3 regions of the Niveibacterium microcysteis genome follow, and region 1 is predicted to be linked to each of the others. Evidence: predicted binding sites of a transcription regulator. Region 1 holds the regulator's gene; each other region holds the start of a gene.

Region 1 (6,473 bases):
GTGATGCATCCGCTTGAAGCAGGGCACTGGCAATTCCTTGTCGAAGATGAGGCCCAGACGTGGCGGATCGCTGTGAGCGCGAAGATGCCCACCACGGCGCCGCTGACTTTGGTGCCTGGCGCTTGACAAGCGAAACTGACTGGCGGCGATAATGGGTCGCTCGTAGTCCTGACTGCGAGCGCGGCGCCGCCCCGTATCGACAACGATGGGACGGATCTGTAGCGGAAAGTCGGTCGGCGCGCTGTCGTTCAGTGCGTGCGACGTAGGAGGCGGACGATGCAGAAACTGGTTCTCGTACTTTGGCCGTCGTTCTGGGTTGCGGTGGTGGCGGAGGCCCTGTTCTTCACTGTCATCGACCCGGCAGAGTTCTACTTGTTCGGTGCGCAGGTCGACTTCTCACCCATCGCGACGTATTCGATTGGCTTTGTAGGCTTCTGGGCGATCTGTGCGGCGTCGAGTTTCGCGACTTTGTTCTACATGCGTACGCCGCAGGAAATCAACCACCTGCCGCCGCGACCGCACCATAGCGCGCATCTTCATTGAGCGATGCGCCGTGTGGCGGCGCATCGCTTGGTCGTTCAGCGGTAGACCAGCACTGGCACCGTCGTGTGGGTGAGCACCTTTTGGGTTTCGCTGCCAAGCAGGAAGCCTGCGACGCCCTTGCGGCCATGCGACGCCATGAAGATCAAGTCGCAGCCATGCGTTTTTGCCGCATCGATGATCGCTTCGTAGGGTAGGTCGCTTACCGACGTGTCGCAGTTCGCGACGACGCCGGCCTTCTCTGCCTCTGCGCGTGCAAGCGCCAGTATCCGTTCGGCCTCTTTCTTCGTTGCGTCGACAAACTGATCCGGCGTCACCGGGACCAGCAGGGCCCCTTCGCCGTACAGGGGTATCGGGTACTCCTGCTGCGCAAAGAAGAACGTGATGCGCGCCCCGGCTTCTTTGGCGAACTCGATCGCCCGGGTAACGGTGCTGCTGGACAATTCCGACCCGTCCGTTGGAACAAGAATGTGTTTGAACATCTTCTGACCTCCGGCGATATACGGCAATTTGATCTTAGGCGGCAACCAAGCGGTGGCGTTGACACCGGTCAATCGCGTGCTGCACTGCAATGACCGTCGCCCAAGCGCTGAGTAACATGAATCTGGGTGGTTCGGATGGGAGGCACCATGGAAACCGTCGAAAACGTAGCTGTCGGTGGTGAGGCGCGATCCACCGAGCATAAGCTGTCGCTTGGTGTGGTTCGGCAACAGATGGCTGCAAGCGTAGACCCCTTGGGCATCGTTGCGCCAGTGATGCACGCGCAAATCGCTTGGTGCTTGCATCCTCTGGAGTTTGCCGAGCGCTGGAGCCGCTTCTCGGCTGACGCCTGGGCGCTTGCGTGCAACGGTCTTGCGCGAGCGGTTGGGGCACATGTCCCGGATGTTGTGCGACCTCAAGCCGATGACACCCGGTTTGCCGACCCGGTGTGGTCTCAAAGTCCGTCCTGGGCCGCCTTGAAGCAGTGGTACTTGCTGTCAACGCGGCATGCGCAGGACATGCTCTACGCGACGCCCGGGCTATCGGGGACGGAGCGCCGCCGCGCGGCGTTCTGGTGGCGGCAATGGCTCAATGCCGTGGCGCCGACAAATTACTTGGCACTCAACCCGGTCGCACAACGTGCGGCGGTCGCCAGCCAGGGTCAAACGCTTCGGTCCGGCTGGCAGAATTTCCTCGATGACCTGCGGGCCGGGGATATCCGAATGGCTGATCCCGCCGATTTCAAGGTTGGGAAGAACCTTGCGACGACGCCGGGCGAAGTCGTTGCCCGCACCCGCCTGGTGGAGGTCATCCACTACACCCCGACGGCGGATACGGTTCGACAAACCCCGATCGTGATCGTGACGCCATGGATCAACAAGTTCTACATCCTTGATCTGACGTCGAAGAAGAGTCTGGTGCGGCATTTGCGCGATGCGGGCTTCGACGTGTACATCACTTCGTGGAAGAACCCCGATGCAGCGCTCCGCGACGTTCGTTTCGATGATTACCTGCAGGAGGGGGTGGATGCGATAGTTCAGGTCGCTCGCCAACTATCCGGGGCGGACAAAGTACATGCGGTCGGGTACTGCATCGGAGGTACGGCCTTGTCGATGTACATGGCATGGGCGAATCGCCACTACACGCCGGATGAGATGCCGGTTGCACACTGGACGCTATTTACGACTTTGGTGGACTTCGCCAAGCCGGGCGACGTGGAAGTCTTCATCGATGAAGGGAGCGTTCGCTACCTGACGCGGGCCATGGAGCAGCGCGGTTACCTCGACGGCCGCGACATGGCTACATCGTTCCGCTTGCTGCGCTCGAACCCGTTGATCTGGCAATACGTGGTTCAGGGCTACCTGATGGGCGAAAAGCCGCCGTCGTTTGACGTGCTCTACTGGAACATGGATACCACGCGCATGCCCTATGCCATGCATGCGTGGTACTTGCGAGAGCTCTACCTCAAAAATCGCCTGATTGAGGCCGATGCGCTGACCGTCGCCGGCGAGTCGCTCGATCTTGGGCGGATCACCCAACCGCTGTATGCCGTTGCGGCCGAAGACGATCATATTGCCCCGTGGCGGCAGGCATTTAGGGTCGCCAATTTCGTGCGTGGAGACAAGCGCTTCGTACTCTCGTCCAGCGGTCATATCCTCGGGATCGTCAATCCACCCGTACAGCCGCCGAAACGCGAGTACTGGATCGGTACGGCGCACCGGACCGACAGCGCGCATGGTTGGCGTGAGCGCGCCGACCACCACGCCGGAAGTTGGTGGGACGATTGGTTCAGGTGGCTGGACGAGCGTTGCGGTGAGCGTGTCGCGCCGCCACCCGTGAGCAACGATGCCTTTCCTCCGCTTGCCGCTGCTCCCGGTGACTACGTCATGGAACGCTAACGAGGCCGATGGATTACCTGCTGCTCAAATGTCTTCATGTCGGCTTCGTGGTGCTATCTGCCACTGGATTCATCGCCAGAGGTATCGGCGTCCTGATTGATGCGCCTTGGGTGCGCCAGCGTTGGGCGAGGGTGGTTCCGCATATCGTCGATACCGGATTGCTCGCCTCGGCCGTCGCCTTGGCCTGGACCCTTCGCGTAGCGCCGTTTCGTGACGACTGGTTGACCGCGAAGGTGCTTGGCTTGCTTGGCTACATCGTTCTGGGGTCTTACGCGCTCAAGCGCGGGCGCACACGCCAAGCAAAAGCGGCCACATTTGTGGCCGCTTTGTTGGTGCTGGCTTACATCGTGTCGGTCGCGCTGACAAGACGACCGACGCCATGGTGGTAACTACACGTTCGCGCGGCCAATCAGTCGGCGCAGTCCATCCGCATCCAGAATCTGGATGTGCTTCTGGTGGACGCTGATCAAGCCGTCATCCTGGAATTTGGAGAACGCCCGGCTCACTGTCTCCAGTTTCAGACCGAGGTAAGAGCCTATCTCCTCGCGCGTCATGCGAAGGTGGAACTCCGAAGCGGAGTACCCACGAAGGCGCATGCGTTGCGATAGGTTGATCAGGAATGCAGCCAGACGTTCTTCAGCGCGCATCGACCCGAGCAGCATCATGATGCCTTGCTCGCGGACGATCTCGCGGCTCATGAACTTGTGGAACTGGCGCTGCAGGGGTTCGATGCGGCGCGAGAGTTCTTCGAGCCGTTCGAACGGAATCATGCAGACGTCTGAATCCTCAAGTGCAACCGCATTGCAGACATGCCGATCCGTCGAGATGCCGTCGAGTCCGAGGATCTCTCCGGCCATCTGGAAACCGGTGACCTGATCCCGGCCGTCTTCGGTCAGGATGTCGGTCTTGAAGAAACCGGTGCGAATCGCATAGATTGCTTCGAAAGGCTCCCCAGCACGGTATAAATGCTGCTGCCGCTTGACCTTCTTGCGTGCAGTGATGAGGCCGTCGATCCTTTCAAGATCGACGTCGTCAAGACCAACGGGAAGGCAAAGCTCCTTGAGGTTGCATTGGGTGCACGCGGTGCGAAGATTGACGGCCGTCAGCGGAATCGTGGCGGGTTTTTCCAAGGCGGGTGCTCCAAGTGGGCTAGTTGATGGCAATCAAACGGCTCCGACCGAGTTCATGACACCTTCCGGCATCCACAGAGAGAAAAAAACAAACAATGAATCAGAATGAGCAGACGCCGGTCTTCGACCGCGATCTCATCCAGCGTTTCGACGTTTCCGGCCCGCGCTACACGTCGTATCCGACCGCGGACAGGTTTCACGAGGGCTTTGGGCGCAGCGACTACGCAAGACATCTAGGTCTGCGCGCGCAGGGCGGCCTCAAAAAACCCCTCTCATTATATTTCCACATTCCATTCTGCGATACGGTTTGCTTCTACTGCGCGTGCAACAAGATTGTCACGAAGGACCGTAGCAGGGCGGAGCGCTACCTGCGCTATCTTGACAAAGAAATGGGTTTGGTCGCCGGACAGCTCGCCGGCTCGCACGATGTTTCACAAATGCACTGGGGCGGCGGCACACCGACCTTCCTGTCGGACAGCGAGATCCGCGAATTGTTTCGTTCGATCCGCCGGCATTTCAACCTGACGCCCGGTGGCGAGTACTCGATCGAGGTAGACCCGCGCCGCGTTTCCGCTGAAACCGTTGCGCTGCTTGGGGCCGAGGGCTTCAACCGGATGAGCGTCGGTGTTCAGGATTTTGACCCGATCGTCCAGAAAGCCGTCAACCGCATCCAGTCTGTTGAGGAAACCGCGGCGGTCATCGCGGCCGCGCGCGCGAATGGTTTCCGTTCGGTCAGTATCGATCTGATCTACGGATTGCCGTTCCAGAGCGTCGAGCGCGTCAGCCAGACGCTGGATCGCGTGCTGGAGATCGCCCCGGACCGTCTTGCACTCTACAACTATGCCCACCTGCCGACGCGCTTCATGCCGCAACGGCGGATCAATGCGGGCGACTTGCCGAGTGCGGACCAGAAACTCGAGATCCTGGGCATGGCGATTTCGAAGCTGACTGACGCGGGCTACGTGTTCATCGGCATGGACCACTTCGCGCGGCCGGACGACGAGATGGCCGTGGCTCAGCGCAACGGGCGTTTGTATCGCAACTTCCAGGGCTATTCAACGCACTCGGACTGCGATCTGTTGGGCTTCGGCGTTTCCTCCATTGGCAAGGTAGGCCCGGCCTACGCACAGAGTGCGAAGACGCTTGAGGCCTACTACGAGATGCTCGATCGTGACGAGCTCCCTGTCGTCCGTGGCTACGAGATGATGTTCGACGATCAGCTTCGTTACGCGGTTATTCAGAGTCTGATGTGCCACTTCTCGCTGGATTACGCGGCGTTTGAGCAGGCCTGGGGCATCACGTTCTCCGAGTATTTTGCCGACGAGATCGAAGCGCTGCGGGCCCATGAGCGTGATGGCCTGTGCATCGTTGGCAAGAAGGGGGTCGAGGTAACGACGCCGGGTCGCATGCTGGCGCGCGTATTGGCCATGGCGTTTGACGCGCATTTGCGCGGTGATCGCGAAGTCGTCCGCTACTCCAAGGTGATTTGAGCCTCGGCCGGCCGCTACACTTGCGGATTGCCCTGAATGGGCTGCACCGGGATGTTGTGTGATGCCTGAAGCGGGATACCTTGCCGCGACGCTGATCGGTCTGCTGGGTGGAACCCACTGCGTGGGCATGTGCGGAGGGCTGGTTGCTGCGCTTACCGTCAATGCGCCTGGGCAGTCGCGACGCATTTGGCCGATCCATTTGGCCTACAACCTGGGCCGCATCACCAGCTATACCCTCGCCGGTGCGCTGCTGGGCGCGATCGGTTCGACTGGTTTCCTGCTGAATCGCCTGCTGCCCATCCAGATTACGTTCTACGTGCTGGCGAACCTTTTGCTGGTGCTGTTAGGGCTTTACTTGGCGGGCGTCACCGCGCCCCTCGCACCCATCGAGCGGCTCGGCGGCCGCTTGTGGGCAAGGTTACGGCCGTATGGGGCGCGATTCATCCCCGCCCGGACGCCACTCAACGCCTATCCGCTCGGGCTGGTTTGGGGATTCGTCCCTTGCGGCCTCGTCTACAGCATCCTTGCGACGGCTTTGGTGTCAGGCTCCGCCGCGCGCGGTGCGATGCTGATGTTGTCATTCGGTTTGGGGACCTTGCCCAACCTGATGCTCGCCGGCCTGTTTGCCGCCCGCTTGCGGAGCTGGCTGCAACGGACGTGGCTCCGGTTCGGCGCCGGGCTTGTCGTGCTTGGCTTTGGGGTGTTTGGGCTCGCCAACGCTGCCACGCTGGGTGGCAAGTTGTGGCAAGGCGTCATCTGCCACGTATAAGAAAGGGATCGCGATGAAAATCCTGCTCGCTACTGACGGTTCTGCGGCTTCGCTTGCCGCGGTGGATGCGCTGCTGCGCGCCGTAAAGTTCTTCGCCGCGCCGCCCGCTATCGTTCTGGTAACGGTACACAACCCGGTGCCGATGACCTTCGCCACGCGCCATGTC
Region 2 (6,473 bases), 1.6 Mb from region 1:
TGGGCCGACCGTAAGCTACATGCCGGCTTACAGGAGGGCGCTGCGTGCAAAGGGTGATCCGTTTAAAGCGCTATGCCTACGCACTGTTTCTGATTCCGCTGGTCTTGCCGCCCGCCGGTTTGATGCTCGGCGCGCATTACGCGGTGCCGGACTGGGGGGCTTGGCTGACGGTGCTCGTGGTGTTCGGTCTGGTGCCCCTGCTCGACACCTGCTTGGGTCGCGATACAGCGAACCCCGGCCCGGACGAAGAGCGCGCGCTGCTGGCCGATCCCTGGTATCCGGCCCTGACGCTGCTGGCAGTGCCGGCCTGGAGCGCTCTGCTGGTGTGGGGTGTATGGGCGGTGAGCCAGGCAACGTTGGGGCTGGCCGGTCGTGTCGGTTTGCTTGCCTCGCTTGCAACCGTGGGCGGTGCGGTGGCGATCAACGTCGGGCACGAACTGATCCACAAGACTCGCCGCGCAGAGCGTGCCGCCGGCGGCTGGCTGCTTGCGAGCGTGGGCTACGGCGGATTCAAGATCGAGCATATCCGCGGCCATCATGTGGATGTCGCCACGCCGCGTGATACCTCCACCGCGCGCCTGGGCGAGAACGTGTATCGCTTCCTGTGGCGCGCGTTCACGACCAATCCGGTGCGGGCCTGGGAACTCGAACGGGCCCGCCTGTCACGCCGCAACTTGCCGTGGTGGCGCAACGAGCTTTTGCTGTGGTGGGGGCTGTCGCTCGCCTGGGCGGTTGGTTTCGCGCTGTGGTTGGGGGCGCCCGGCTTGGTCGCCTACCTGGGTATCGGCGTCGGCGCGATCGCCTTGTTGGAGATCGTGAACTACCTCGAACACTACGGTCTGATCCGCGCTCCACTGCCCAACGGGCGCTACGGGCCGGTCACCGAACATCATTCCTGGAACAGCCCCTTCCTGCTGACGAACCTGCTGCTGTTCCAGTTGCAACGCCACTCGGATCACCACGCCCACGCCGCACGGCGTTACCAGATCCTGCGCCACATGGCGGCGGCGCCGCAGTTGCCCGCGGGGTACGCCGCACTCGTGCTGCTGGCCTTGGTGCCGCCGCTGTGGCGCCGGGTGATGGATCCGCGTGTGGCGGCCTGGCGCGCGCAGCAGGGGCTTGCTTGATCAGTCCGGAAGCCCGTCGGAGAACCAGCCGATGTGGGTGAATTCGAGCTTGTAGGGCGGGCTGAGTGCCAATGCTTGCCAGCGATCACTCTGTTTGGGGTCCAGCGGCACCACGGCGCATTGACGCTTGCCTTTGATCGCGAGGGCTTCACTGCCGCTGCCGGTGAGCAGCGCAGCTTCGCCGCCGTCGCGCTCGAAGCAGGCGCGTATCGCGTTCGGGTCCGAGATCAGCAGTCGGAAGTACCAGGGGACGATTTCCTTCACGAGGCGGCGGGCCTGGTCGGCGGACGTCAGCGCGTCCGCGTAGCTCACGCGCCCGGCAACCGGCAGGTTGGGCGTCAGGGTCAGATGCACCTGCAGGCTGTCCTTCTTCTGGTTGGTGACGAACTCGGCCTTGTCGGCGAGCGCCGCTTCGGAGCGCGGTACCTCGATGTCACCCTCCTCGCCGAGCGGTACTGCGATGTCGGTGTTGTCACCCACAAGGCGGATGCTGATGTCCGAGGCCTTGACCGACTTGTCGGCCGATTTCACCTGCATGCGCATGCGTACCTTGTCGTGCTCGACGCGGTCGATCTGGCTGAAGAATTTGTAGGCGTCGGCGTACGGCATGATCGCCGGATCGCGTACGCCTTTTACGACCAGTTTCTCGGCGGGTGCGTCGGTGGCGGGCAGGGGCGCTTCCTCTGCGAGGGCGACCAGCGGGCTGAGCAGCAGAGCGAGGGCGATGCGTTTCATGGCAGGTCCTGGTAGTCGATCTGCCGCGATTCTCGCGGCGCCGTGGATCGACAAAGTGTCGGAAACGTAAGCGTTTGTCAGTGCTGCAGCGTCAGTGCGAGTGCAATCGGCAGGAAGAGCAGCGCGAACAGGTTGCCGATCATCACGATCGAGGCAACTTTTTCAGGCTCCTGTCGGTAACGCTCGGCGAACATGAAGTTGAGCACCGCGGGTGGCAGCGCGCCGAACACGATCACCAGCGCGCGCTGCAAGGGCGGCAGCTCGACGACCGACACCACCACGGCTGCGACCAGCAGGCCGCCGACCGGCCGCAGCAGCGCGCCGCCAACGCCGATGCGCCAGGCGTGGAAGTTGGCGTCGGTGAGGCGCACGCCAAGCGAGAACAGCATCAATGGGATCGAGATGTCGCCAACCATCTTGATCGCGAGCATCAGCGGCGGCCATACCGCAATGCCGGCGCCGCCGACTGCGATGCCCGCGAGCGTGGCGAGCACCGAGGGCACTTTCCAGATCGTCGCGAGCCGGGTCTTGTGATCGAGCAGCCAGGCGCCGTATGAGAAGTGCAGGAAGTTCGACACCATGAACATCACCACGGCCGGCGCCAGTGCCTGCTCGCCGAAGGCCAGCACCGCGAGCGGCAGGCCGAGGTTGCCGCAGTTGTTGAACATCGTCGGCGGCACCAGCGTCTTCACCGCTACGCCGCTCAGGTGCGCGCCAATCCAGCCGACGATTCCGAACGCGATGACCATGAGGACCGAGATGCCGGCCAGCGGCAGGAAGTCGCCGAGGTGGAACTCCTTCGATACCAGCGCCGCAAACACCAGCGCTGGCACGAAGACATCCATGTTCAGCTTGTTCGCGACCGTGAGATCGGGCTTCGCGCGGCGTGCGACGAGCCAGCCGAGGCCGACAATGGCAAAGAGCGGGAACAGGATCGAGACGATGCGCAGGAACATGAGGCTATCCGCCGGTTGGAAAGCGGATTCTAGCCAGCCGGCGCCGGCCGGCCATCCGTAGTGTTACGTGCCAGCCGCCGCTGCACAGCAAAAAGGGCGCCGAAGCGCCCCTTGATCATGCAGTGCCGTGTCGGTCAGAAACGGTAGCCAACGCCGATACCGATCAACCACGGATCGATGTTCAGCGTATCGACGACGACGCCACCGGCCTTCACATCGGTGCCGATCCAGGTCTTCTTGATATCGGCATTCAGATACCACTGCGGGCTGATCTCGTAATCGAGGCCTGCCTGGAGCGAAGCGCCCCAGCTGGTGCGCTCGATATCGATGCCGGCTGGCAGATCCACATCCCAGAAGCGCGTCATGTTCACGCCCAGGCCGACGTAGGGTTTGAACGCCCCCATCGGGTGGTGGTACTGCAGCATGAAGTGCGGCGGCAGCTGCTTGACGGTGCCGATCTTGGTGCCGCCGAGCTCGATGTCGTGCGTTTGCGGCACGCTCAACACCACTTCCAGCGCGAAGTTCGGCGTGAAGAAGTAGCTGATGTCGAGGTCGGGCAACCACTTGTCGCTGGCCGTGACTTCTGCTGGCAGCAAGTTGTCGGTGTTGCTGTTGTCATTGATCATGCTGACGGCTCGGCCACGTACAAGCCAGTTACCGTCGGCAGCGAATGCCGCCCCCGCGGCAAACATGCTGGTCGCGATCGCCCCCGCGATCGCAGTCCGGATGATGCTGGACATAACTCCCCCAATTGATTGATTGTTGCTGTGCAGAAAAACTGCACGTGCAGTGTGGTTTTTGGGGGGCGCTGGCGTTTGAGCCGCATCAAGTGTTCAAATTCCAAGCCCAGGCCGCTTGCAATGACTGTCGTTTTTTCGCAACCGGTTGATCTGTAAACACCTTTTTCTCGAGCGCACCGCGATGCACCGCTACTGGCTTGCCGACGTTTTCACCGACCGCCCGTTTTCGGGCAATCCGCTGGCCGTGTTCGCCGACGGTGCTGCAGTCGATCCAGGGCAGATGCAGGCGATTGCGGGCGAGCTGAATCTCTCTGAAACCGTCTTCGTGCTGCCGCCCGATGATCCGGCCCATACCGCGCGGGTGCGTATCTTCACGCCTGCGAGCGAGCTGCCCTTCGCCGGTCACCCGACGGTTGGCACCGCCCTGTTGCTGGCACGCTTCGCAGCGCAGCCGATGGCGGATGGTGAGCATCTGCTGGTGCTGGAAGAGGGCGTCGGGCCTGTGCCGGTGCGAGTGACCGTGCAGGGCGGACAGCCGGTACGGGCTGAATTCGCCGCGGCTCAAGCGCCGAGCTTTGCACCGGCGCCGCAGCGCATCGCCGCGATGCTCGGCCTCAGCGAGGACGACATCCTGCCGCGCAGCAGCGTGGCGTCGTGCGGTGTGCCGTTCTTGTGCGTGCCGCTGCGCAACCGCGCGGCGCTCGCGCGCATCGTGCCGAACAATGCCGAGATGCAAACGGGCCTGGCGGGTCTTGCGCACGGCATCTACGCCTACACCGAGGATCTCGATCGCCCCACCTTGCTGCATGCGCGCATGTTCGCGACCGGCCTTGGCATCGTCGAGGACCCGGCGACCGGTTCGGCCGCAGCCGCGCTTGGCGGGCTTCTGGGCACCCATGACTCGCGCAGCGAAGCGGACCTCTCGTGGGAGATCTCGCAAGGCGAGGATCTGGGGCGGCCGAGCCGCATCGTTGTTACCACTGAGATCCGCCAGCGACGCGTCGCTGCGGTGCGTGTCGCGGGGCAAGCCGTCTTCATGGGCGAAGGCCAGCTCTTCACATACTGAAATCAAACGAAACGAATGACCGACATGGATATCCAGCGTATCGGCGTAACGCCGCGCTATGCCGACGCCGTGGCATACGGCGGCGTTGTGCACGCCGTTGAAGTGCCCGCGGACGAACGCGGCGACATCGCCGAGCAGACGCGGGGCTTGCTGAGCGCGCTTGAAGCGACGCTTGAGCGTGCCGGCAGCAGCAAGGCGCGGCTGCTCACCGCGACGGTCTACCTGACCGACATGGCCGACTACGACGGTTTCAACGCGGTGTGGGATGCCTGGCTGGTGCCGGGGTGTGCGCCGTCGCGCGCCTGCGTCAAGGTGGCAGGGCTGGCGCGTGCCGGCTGGCGAGTCGAAGTGGTGGTTAGCGCCGCGGCGGTTTGAGCGCTCAGATTGGCCTGCGGGCCCAGCTCACCCGCAGGCAGGGGTAACGCTCGCCATCTGGCATCTCATGGTATTCGGGCGTCTGCTCGCAACCACCGAGCCGGCGGTAGAACGCGCGCGCCGCGAGATTGGCCTCCAGTACCCACAAGTGAAACCCGGTTGTGATGGCGCGTGCGGCCATCCGGTCGCACAGCGCCATCATCAGGCGCCGGCCCAGCCCTTCGCCTCTGAGCGCGGGCTGTACATGCAGGTTATCGATCAGCGGCCCCCATGCCGGGTCGGCATCCGGACACAGGCAGCCGAAGCCGAGCAGGCCGCGGCTGTCCTCCATCAGCAGCACTTCCAGCGGCGCATCGGCGCCATTTACCAGGCGTGCATGCCACAGCGCGGCACGTTCGATGGCGAGCGTGCCGTCCAGGTAGTCATCGCGCAGCACACCGCGATAGGCGCTGCGCCAGCTCGCTGCGTGCAGTTGTGCGACGGCCGACGCATCGGCTGCGCCGGCAATGCGGAAGCGGAGATCCTCTGCGATCAATGCATGTGCTCGTGCGTGCTCATGTCGCCAAGCGGCCGCACGGCGGCATCCACCGTAATCTGCTCACGCTTGCCGCCTTGTTCGACTTCCAGCGTCAGCTTCACGATGTCGCCATCCTTCACCGGCTCCTTCAAATCGAGCAGCATCACGTGATGGCCGCCGGGCTTGAGTTCGACAGTCTTGCCGGCCGGCAGCGCGAGCTTCTGCACCGGGTTCATCTTCATGTTGTCGGCCACCATCTTCATCTCGTGCACCTCGGCTTTGCCGGCGATTGGCGACGAGGCGCCGACGAGCGCTGCACCCTGTGCGCTGCTCAGTCGCATGAAGGCGCCCGTGGCCTTCTGCGACGGCGTCGTGCCGCGTACCCAGGCGCCTTCGACCTTGACGTCGGAAGCGAGAGCGCTTCCCGTGCCGAATGCGAGCAGAGAGGCGAGCAGTGAAGCGATGACGTGGTGACGCATGCGGAACTCCTTTGAAATGGGTGAGCCGATCAAACGCAAGCCGCGATTGTAGGGCGAGTTTCCAGTTGTGCCGCGGGTGCGCCCGGCGCTGCTGCCGCGCACAGGGCGTGAGCGCGCGCTATTCTCACTGCTTCATTGGCAAGGACATCTGCGCATGGATCAGGATCCTGGCGCGCGAACGCGCATCGACAAATGGCTCTGGGCCGCCCGCTTCTTCAAGACCCGCAGTCTCGCGACCGAGGCCGTCGAGGGTGGCAAGGTGCGGATCAATGGCCTGGGCGTGAAACCGGCGAAGGAAGTGCGCCCGGGTGACCGCGTGGCCTTCAGCAATGGCCCGGTCAGCCGCGAGGTCATCGTGCTCGGCATTGCGGACAATCGCGGCCCAGCCCCGGTGGCTCAGCTGCTCTACGAGGAGACGGCGGAGAGCATCGCCGCACGCGAGCAGTTGGCCGATGCCCGGCGCCTGAAGGTGGAGCCG
Region 3 (6,473 bases), 1.0 Mb from region 1:
CAATGGCCTCGTCATGCTCTTTGGCAAGAGCAAGATGAAGCGGGCGGAGGATCTTTACGCCGAGGCGGCTGCGTGCGAAGCGGTCGAGGCGATGGAGCGGCTCGACGTCGAGGCTGCCAAGGCCGAACTCGAAGACTGATCAGGCGGCAGCGAAGCCAGCCAGCCGCTGCGCATCCTCCCGCGCGGCGGCGAGCCTGCGTTGCAGCAGGATATGTACATCCAGCTCCCGCATGTCGTCCGGGCTCGAATCAACCGCCACCGGATCGTGCGGCGGCGCGTCGTGCGCGGCGGGCTGGGCAAGAATACGCGCCAGCTCGCGGCGGCCCTCCGTCAGCAGCGCATCACGCCGCGGCGGGTCGAAATCCGCAGTGCGCTGATCGAGCATGAAGCGCACCGAAGCCAGTTGCGCGCCGAGCAGATAGGCGGACGACACGGTGCCGTGCAGCGGCGGCAGCGCTATCTGGTGGCTGGCCGGTTCGTCGAGCATGCGCGCGGTGGCCTGGCTGAGCGCGGCGAGCGCGTCCTGGGCCTGCTTTCGTGCGAGGCGGTAGGCCAAGGGCCCGAGCTGCGGATCGAGCGCCGCGTCGGCATAGTTCGCCGCCGTTTCGCGCACGCGCTTCATCAGCTGCGGCAGGCTGCGGCGCTCCCAGGCCGGCAGCACGAAGGCGAAACCGAGCGCGATCAGCGCGCCGATGATCGTGTCGATCACACGTTCGGTCAGTACAAACGGTGAATTCGGCACCAGCAGCTGAAGCTGCAGCAGACCCATCACGCAAGCGGCAATCGAGGTGACGCGGTACTGCACGGTGACGAAGGCGTGCGCGATCGCGATCGACAGGAACAGCAGCGGCAGGATGCCAAGCGGGCTGTGGATGACATGCAAGAGCAGACCTGCGATCACGCAACCGATGAGGTTGCCGATGACGCGGTCGTTGTGGCGCTGGCGTGTCTGGCTGAAGCTTGGCCGCAACACCACCGCGGTGGTGAGCAGGATCCAGTGTCCATGCGCCGCATAAGGCAGATTGCGCGCCAGTACGAAGCCAGTGAGCATGGCCATCGCCAGGCGCAGTGCGTAGCGCAGGACCGGTGAATCGGTATTGAGGTGTCGGCGCAGCACCGCGATTCGGATCTTTCGCACCGATACGAAAGCGCGCAGTTCGCGCTCGCTCGGTAGCGGCGAACCCTCGCTGCGCTGGCGCGCGGCCTCGATCAGCGTGCGTGCGCTGTGCAGCGAGTGAAACAGCTTTGCGGCGAGGCCGCGCAAGAGCGCGGCGGCGCGGGCGTGCTCCGGCACCGTGAGATCAGGCTCGGCGAGCGCGTAGGCGGCTGCCTGCGTTGCGGCGCAGGCTTGGCTGCGATCGGGCAATACCGGCACCGGCCGCGCACGCACGATCGCCCCTGCTACGGCTTCGATGTCGTCCGCCGCTTCCACGACACGTTGGCCCATTTCGCGCATGACTGCGCTGTCGCCATAGCGTGCGCGCATCAGCTCGCGGTCGGTCTGCGAAGCCAGCGCGTGTTCGTAGGCGTCGAGCAAGGCGTAGAGCACCCGTGCGAGTTCGGCACGGCGACCTGGGCGGATACGGTAGAAGCAGAAGTCCCGCGCGGCCTGCAGCTTCTCGGCGAGCGCGGCGTGTTCGCGGATCAGATCGAGGTACACCGCATCAAGGGAGCTGGCGGCGTCGTAGTAGCGCGCCTTGTGCCGCAGGTAGCGCGAGAAGGCGTCGAGCGCGTCGGCCAGCACCTGCTGGCGAGTCCGCACCGCCAGCGCGATCGACAGGCTCCAGCCCCAGACCAGATAGGCGAGCCCGCCGAGCATGAACAGACCCGCGTGACCCCACGGTGAAGTGCCGGGCGGCAGCGGGAATGCCATGGCGAACACGGTTGCCAGTACGAGGCTGAAGCCCATCGGCAGCAGGAGGCGACCCCATGCGCTGAGCAGACCGGCGACGAAGCCGACGACGGTGATTTCCAAGCCAAGCAAAATCGGCTGCGCGTGGCTCGCACTGACGAGGAGCGTGACCAGTGCGGTGCCCAGCCATGCGGGCAGGAGCTGCCGCAGCTTGTGGCCCTCAGGCGCCGGCACGTCGGCGATGCTGACCGCCATTGCACCGCTGGAGAGTACCGCCGCGAGCGCGAAGCCGCCGACCATGTAGCCACAGAGGGCAAGTAACAGCACGCCAGCGGCGCAACCGATCCCGTTGTAGATCGTATGGGTGAAGAGCAGACGGGGGAGCTGCGGCATCGTGGTCAGCACCTGCTAAAGACGGTCAGAAAATGCGCAAGCCACGCACGCGGCGGCGTCATGGCCGATTGGTGTTCTCGGTGATCCGTTTGGGGCGGCGCGCTTGCCTGTGGGGTTGGCCTGCCGCTGCATCGGTCGCAATCAGCGCTTCTGGCCCTGAGCGCCGCGTCGGCCAGACAGGGCGGTGGCGAAGTGTTCGACCATTTCGGTGTCAAACGCGACAAGCGTGATCTGAAGCTTATCGCGGCACGCCAGCGCCGTCAGCGATTCCTCGACCGCGATCGGTGCCGCGAGTTCGGGCGGGTAGCCGTAGATGCCGCAACTGATTGCCGGAAACGCAATGGTGTTGAGCTGATGCTGGTTGGCCAGCGCCAAGCAGGCTCGGAAACAGGCGGCCAGCAGACCGGGCTCGCCGTGCGACCCGCCGCGCCACACGGGGCCAACGGTGTGCAGTACGTGGCGAGCCGGCAAGCGAAACCCTGGCGTGATGCGCGCTTCGCCAGTGGGGCATCCGCCCAGGTTCGCGCAATACTGCCGCAGCTGCGGACCGGCCGCGCGGTGGATCGCGCCGTCCACGCCACCGCCGCCCAGCAGGCTGCTGTTGGCGGCATTGACGATGGCGTCGAACGCCAGGGTGGTGATGTCCCCCTGCCAGATGTGCAGGCGGGAATCCGGTGCGTCGGCCTGCGCCACGCTCAATCGAGCAACTGTTCCAGCCAGTCGCGCACCGCGTCCTCGTCGGGCAGGCGATAGCGCGCATGCGAATTGCCGGGGCCGACCTTGATCGAGATGCCGTCCAGCGCATTGACGGCGAGGAAGCCATCTTCGTCGGTGATGTCGTCGCCGATGAAGACCGGTTTGCGCCCGGCGAAGGGGAAGGCCTGCATGAAACGGTTGATCGCCGCGCCCTTGCTCGCTTCCACCGGCTTGACTTCGACCATGCCGCGGGCGTGCATGACGCGCACGCCGCTGCCGGGCAGGCAGCCGGATTCAGCCGCCTTCGCCGCGGCCTCGCGCAGCTCAGGGTGACGATGGAAGTGCAGCACCATCGACAAGGCCTTGCGCTCGAAACGCACGCCGAGCGTGAGGTTGGCGAATTGCTCGCAAGCGGCGTGGGCCGTGACGAGGCCCGGCGGCGGCACCAGTTGCTCGCGCGTGGCGTGGGGCGTGAAGCGCCATTCGGCACCATGCTCGCCCGCAGCGGCCAGGCGCAGCGGTTCAAAGAGACTGTCGATGACTTCGATGCTGCGGCCGCTGACCATCGCCAGCGCGCCGTCAGCACGGTTGCGCAGTTCGGTCAGCAACGAGCGCAGACCATCGTCGACCAAGGGCACGGTTTCGTCGGGTTTGTCGAACGGAACCAGGGTGCCGTCGAAGTCGAGGAAAAAGGCGAGGGCTTCTGCCGCGAGGCGCGGGGGGGATTTTGTTTGCATGGGGGTAGTCCTTGCTGGGCGTGCGCGCTCTTCTGGGTATAGACGCTTGCCGCGGAAACTGGGTGTGCATTATCCCTGACTGTGCGTCCGGCCGCTTGTTCCGGCTCAAGGAAACAAAGCCGTGTGGCCGCGAAACTGGCTGCACCCCAACGAACCCCAAGAGGTGATCCATGTCGTGTTCCGACACCCTTGCGCAAGAGAACGGCGTGTTCGGCTTTGATGCGCGTGCCATTTCCAAGCGTTTCCGCCACGCCGCAATCTTTGGCGCGCTTGAGTCGCTCAACGATGGCGACGTGATGCGTTTCCAGAACGACCACGATCCGCTGCCCCTGCTGGATCAGATCCGCCACCGCTATGGCGACCAGATCAAGATTGACTATGTGGCGCGCGAGCCGGGCAACATCGTCATCGACTTCCGTGTGGAGTTGGGCGCTTACGCCGAGGCAGCCGCCCAGCAGAGCGCTGGTGGCGGCTGCGGTGGCAACGGTGCGGGTGGCTGCGGCTGCGGTAACTGAACGCGGCGGCTTTAGCGCGACGGGCGTCCCGACTCAGGTCTGGGCGCCTGTTTTCTTTCCAGCGCACGCATTCGCGAGCCAGTCACTCAGGTGGCCGACAAAGCCGCGCACTGCCGCCGACAGATGGCGGCGCGTTGGATACACCGCGTAGATCGTCAGCGGCTGTGCGCGCCAGGCGCCGAGCACTTCGACCAGCCGGCCGCTGTCGATCAGCGGTTGCAGGATGAAGTCCGGCGCCGAGGTCAGGCCGAGCCCCTGTGCGGCCAGTTCGGCCAGCAGCGGGCCGCTATTGGCGTGAGCCGGTCCGCGCACCGGCACCTTGATGCGCTCGCCCTCGGGGCCGCGGAACACCCAGTTCAAACCCTCCGAAGCGTAGGCGTAAGTCAGGCAAGCGTGCCGTGCCAGATCGTCCGGATGGCGGGGCTCGCCATGGGCCGCGAGGTAGGCGGGGGCCGCGGCAATCATCAGGCGTGCCTGGCCGATCGGCCGCGCGACGAGCGTCTGGCTACCGACCTCGCCCACGCGGATCGCGAGATCCAGGCCTTCCTCGATCAGATCGACCTGCCGGTCTGACAAAGCCACGTCGACGCGAACCGCCGGGAAGCGCGCCACGTAGGCCGCGATGGCGGGCGCCAGGTGGCTCACACCGAAGCTGATCGGGGCGGTGAGGCGCAGGGTGCCGCGTGGCTTTGGGTCGCGCGCGCCGGCGAGTTCTTCGGCCTCGGCGATGTCGGCCAGCAGTTGCACGCAACGTTCGTAGTAGGCGCGGCCGTTCTCGGTCAGCGAGAGGCGGCGGGTGGTCCGATGCAGCAGGCGGGCGTCGAGCAAGGTTTCGAGTTGCGCTACCTGGCGTGAGACGGCGGAGGTGGAGCGTTTCAGATGTTCCGCTGCAGCGGCGAAACTGCCTAGCTCCACCACCTTAGTGAAGATCGTCATTGCTTCGATGCGATCCATTCAATTGTCCCGATTAATGCAATAAATAATTGTCGTACGGCTACTTTATCCCTTTTTGTATTGATTGCAGACTGCGCTCCATCGCACTTCGCGAACCCCACAGAGGAGAGCAAACATGGAACACGCACAAACCGCCCAGATCGGCACCTTCGTCTTGCGCATCAGCCTTGGCTTGATGTTCGTTGCCCACGCACTTTTGAAGTTGCTTGTCTTCACCTTGCCGGGTACGGCCGCATTCTTTGCATCGCTCGGTTTGCCCGGCATGCTGGCCTACCCGGTGTTTGCGGCCGAGTTGCTGGGGGGTATCGCGCTACTGCTCGGCTGGCGCACCCGCCTGGTTGCCGCGCTGCTCACGCCGGTGCTGCTTGGCGCAAGCTGGGCGCATCTCGGGAACGGATGGGTCTTTTCTGCGCCTAACGGCGGCTGGGAATATCCGGTGTTCCTGACCGTGGCAACCATCGTGCAGGGCTTGCTCGGTGCTGGCGCGTTCGCGGTGGATGGTCGCAAGCCCGTCGCGGTGCCTGCCTTTGCCTGATTCACACCCCCGGGCGACCATGGGTTGCCCGGCGCTACAGCTCAACCCTCAACCCAACGGAGAAACCAAAATGAAACTGTTCTTCTCGCCCGGCGCCTGCTCGCTTTCGCCGCACATCGCGCTGCTCGAAGCCGGCCTGCCGGTTGAACTCGTGAAAGTGGATCTGAAGACCAAGCAGATGGCCGACGGCGGCGACTTCACCGCAATCAATCCGAAGGGCTATGTGCCGACCGTGCAACTCGACAGCGGCGAAGTCCTCACCGAAGGCCCGGCGATCGTGCAGTACATCGCCGACCAGAAGCCGGAAAGCGGCCTTGCGCCGGCGAATGGCACGATGGCGCGCTATCGCCTGCAGGAGTGGCTGACCTTCATCAACTCCGAACTGCACAAGACCTTTGGCGCACTGTTCAACCCGACGGCACCGGCCGAGACCAAGGATGCCGCCAAGGCCTTGCTCGCCAAGCGCTTCGAATATGTGGTGAGCCAGCTTCAGGGCAAGGATTACCTCACCGGCAGCCAGTTCACCGTGGCCGACGGCTACCTCTTCACCGTCATCAACTGGAGCCAGTGGGTCGGTATCGACCTCGCCCAGTGGCCGGTGCTGGCCGCTTTCCACGCCCGCGTTGCGGCGCGCCCGGCAGTTCAGGCGGCGCTGCGTGCCGAAGGTCTGCTGAAGTAAGCCTTGCCATCGTGACGCGGGTCGTGCCGACCCGCGTCACCTCATTCGGGAATTGATCATGAACACCGCTGCTGCCCAGTCCGTCCTGTTTCTCTCGCATGGTTCTCCGCTG

Evidence for each region. The regulator FNR, encoded in region 1, switches genes on or off when oxygen is low (the NO sensors DNR and NnrR bind a similar motif). The targets are predictions, from matches to a motif close to TTGANCTAGNTCAA.
Region 2: a site for FNR is predicted at 3,634-3,647, ahead of JY500_RS01640 (OmpW/AlkL family protein). Genes of this name have one in related genera too.
Region 3: a site for FNR is predicted at 3,774-3,787, ahead of JY500_RS13760 (DUF2249 domain-containing protein). Genes of this name have one in related genera too.

The regions. Positions count from the first base shown of each region.
Region 1 is NZ_CP071060.1:1,986,940-1,993,412, forward strand. It holds gene JY500_RS09020 (FixH family protein) at 1-126, shown strand, start outside; gene JY500_RS09025 (hypothetical protein) at 277-543, shown strand; gene JY500_RS09030 (universal stress protein) at 579-1,022, opposite strand; gene JY500_RS09035 (PHA/PHB synthase family protein) at 1,254-2,918, shown strand; gene JY500_RS09040 (SirB2 family protein) at 2,927-3,307, shown strand; gene fnr (fumarate/nitrate reduction transcriptional regulator Fnr) at 3,308-4,048, opposite strand; gene hemN (oxygen-independent coproporphyrinogen III oxidase) at 4,144-5,538, shown strand; gene JY500_RS09055 (sulfite exporter TauE/SafE family protein) at 5,600-6,307, shown strand; gene JY500_RS09060 (universal stress protein) at 6,321-6,473, shown strand, end outside.
Region 2 is NZ_CP071060.1:353,486-359,958, forward strand. It holds gene JY500_RS01625 (alkane 1-monooxygenase) at 45-1,127, shown strand; gene JY500_RS01630 (hypothetical protein) at 1,128-1,862, opposite strand; gene JY500_RS01635 (AEC family transporter) at 1,940-2,818, opposite strand; gene JY500_RS01640 (OmpW/AlkL family protein) at 2,953-3,558, opposite strand; gene JY500_RS01645 (PhzF family phenazine biosynthesis protein) at 3,740-4,624, shown strand; gene JY500_RS01650 (RidA family protein) at 4,649-4,999, shown strand; gene JY500_RS01655 (GNAT family N-acetyltransferase) at 5,004-5,534, opposite strand; gene JY500_RS01660 (copper chaperone PCu(A)C) at 5,531-5,995, opposite strand; gene JY500_RS01665 (RNA-binding S4 domain-containing protein) at 6,150-6,473, shown strand, end outside.
Region 3 is NZ_CP071060.1:3,029,030-3,035,502, reverse strand. It holds gene JY500_RS13780 (tetratricopeptide repeat protein) at 1-139, shown strand, start outside; gene JY500_RS13775 (FUSC family protein) at 140-2,245, opposite strand; gene JY500_RS13770 (O-acetyl-ADP-ribose deacetylase) at 2,387-2,938, opposite strand; gene otsB (trehalose-phosphatase) at 2,941-3,678, opposite strand; gene JY500_RS13760 (DUF2249 domain-containing protein) at 3,849-4,193, shown strand; gene JY500_RS13755 (LysR family transcriptional regulator) at 4,227-5,147, opposite strand; gene JY500_RS13750 (DoxX family protein) at 5,263-5,682, shown strand; gene gstA (glutathione transferase GstA) at 5,753-6,361, shown strand; gene JY500_RS13740 (DODA-type extradiol aromatic ring-opening family dioxygenase) at 6,420-6,473, shown strand, end outside.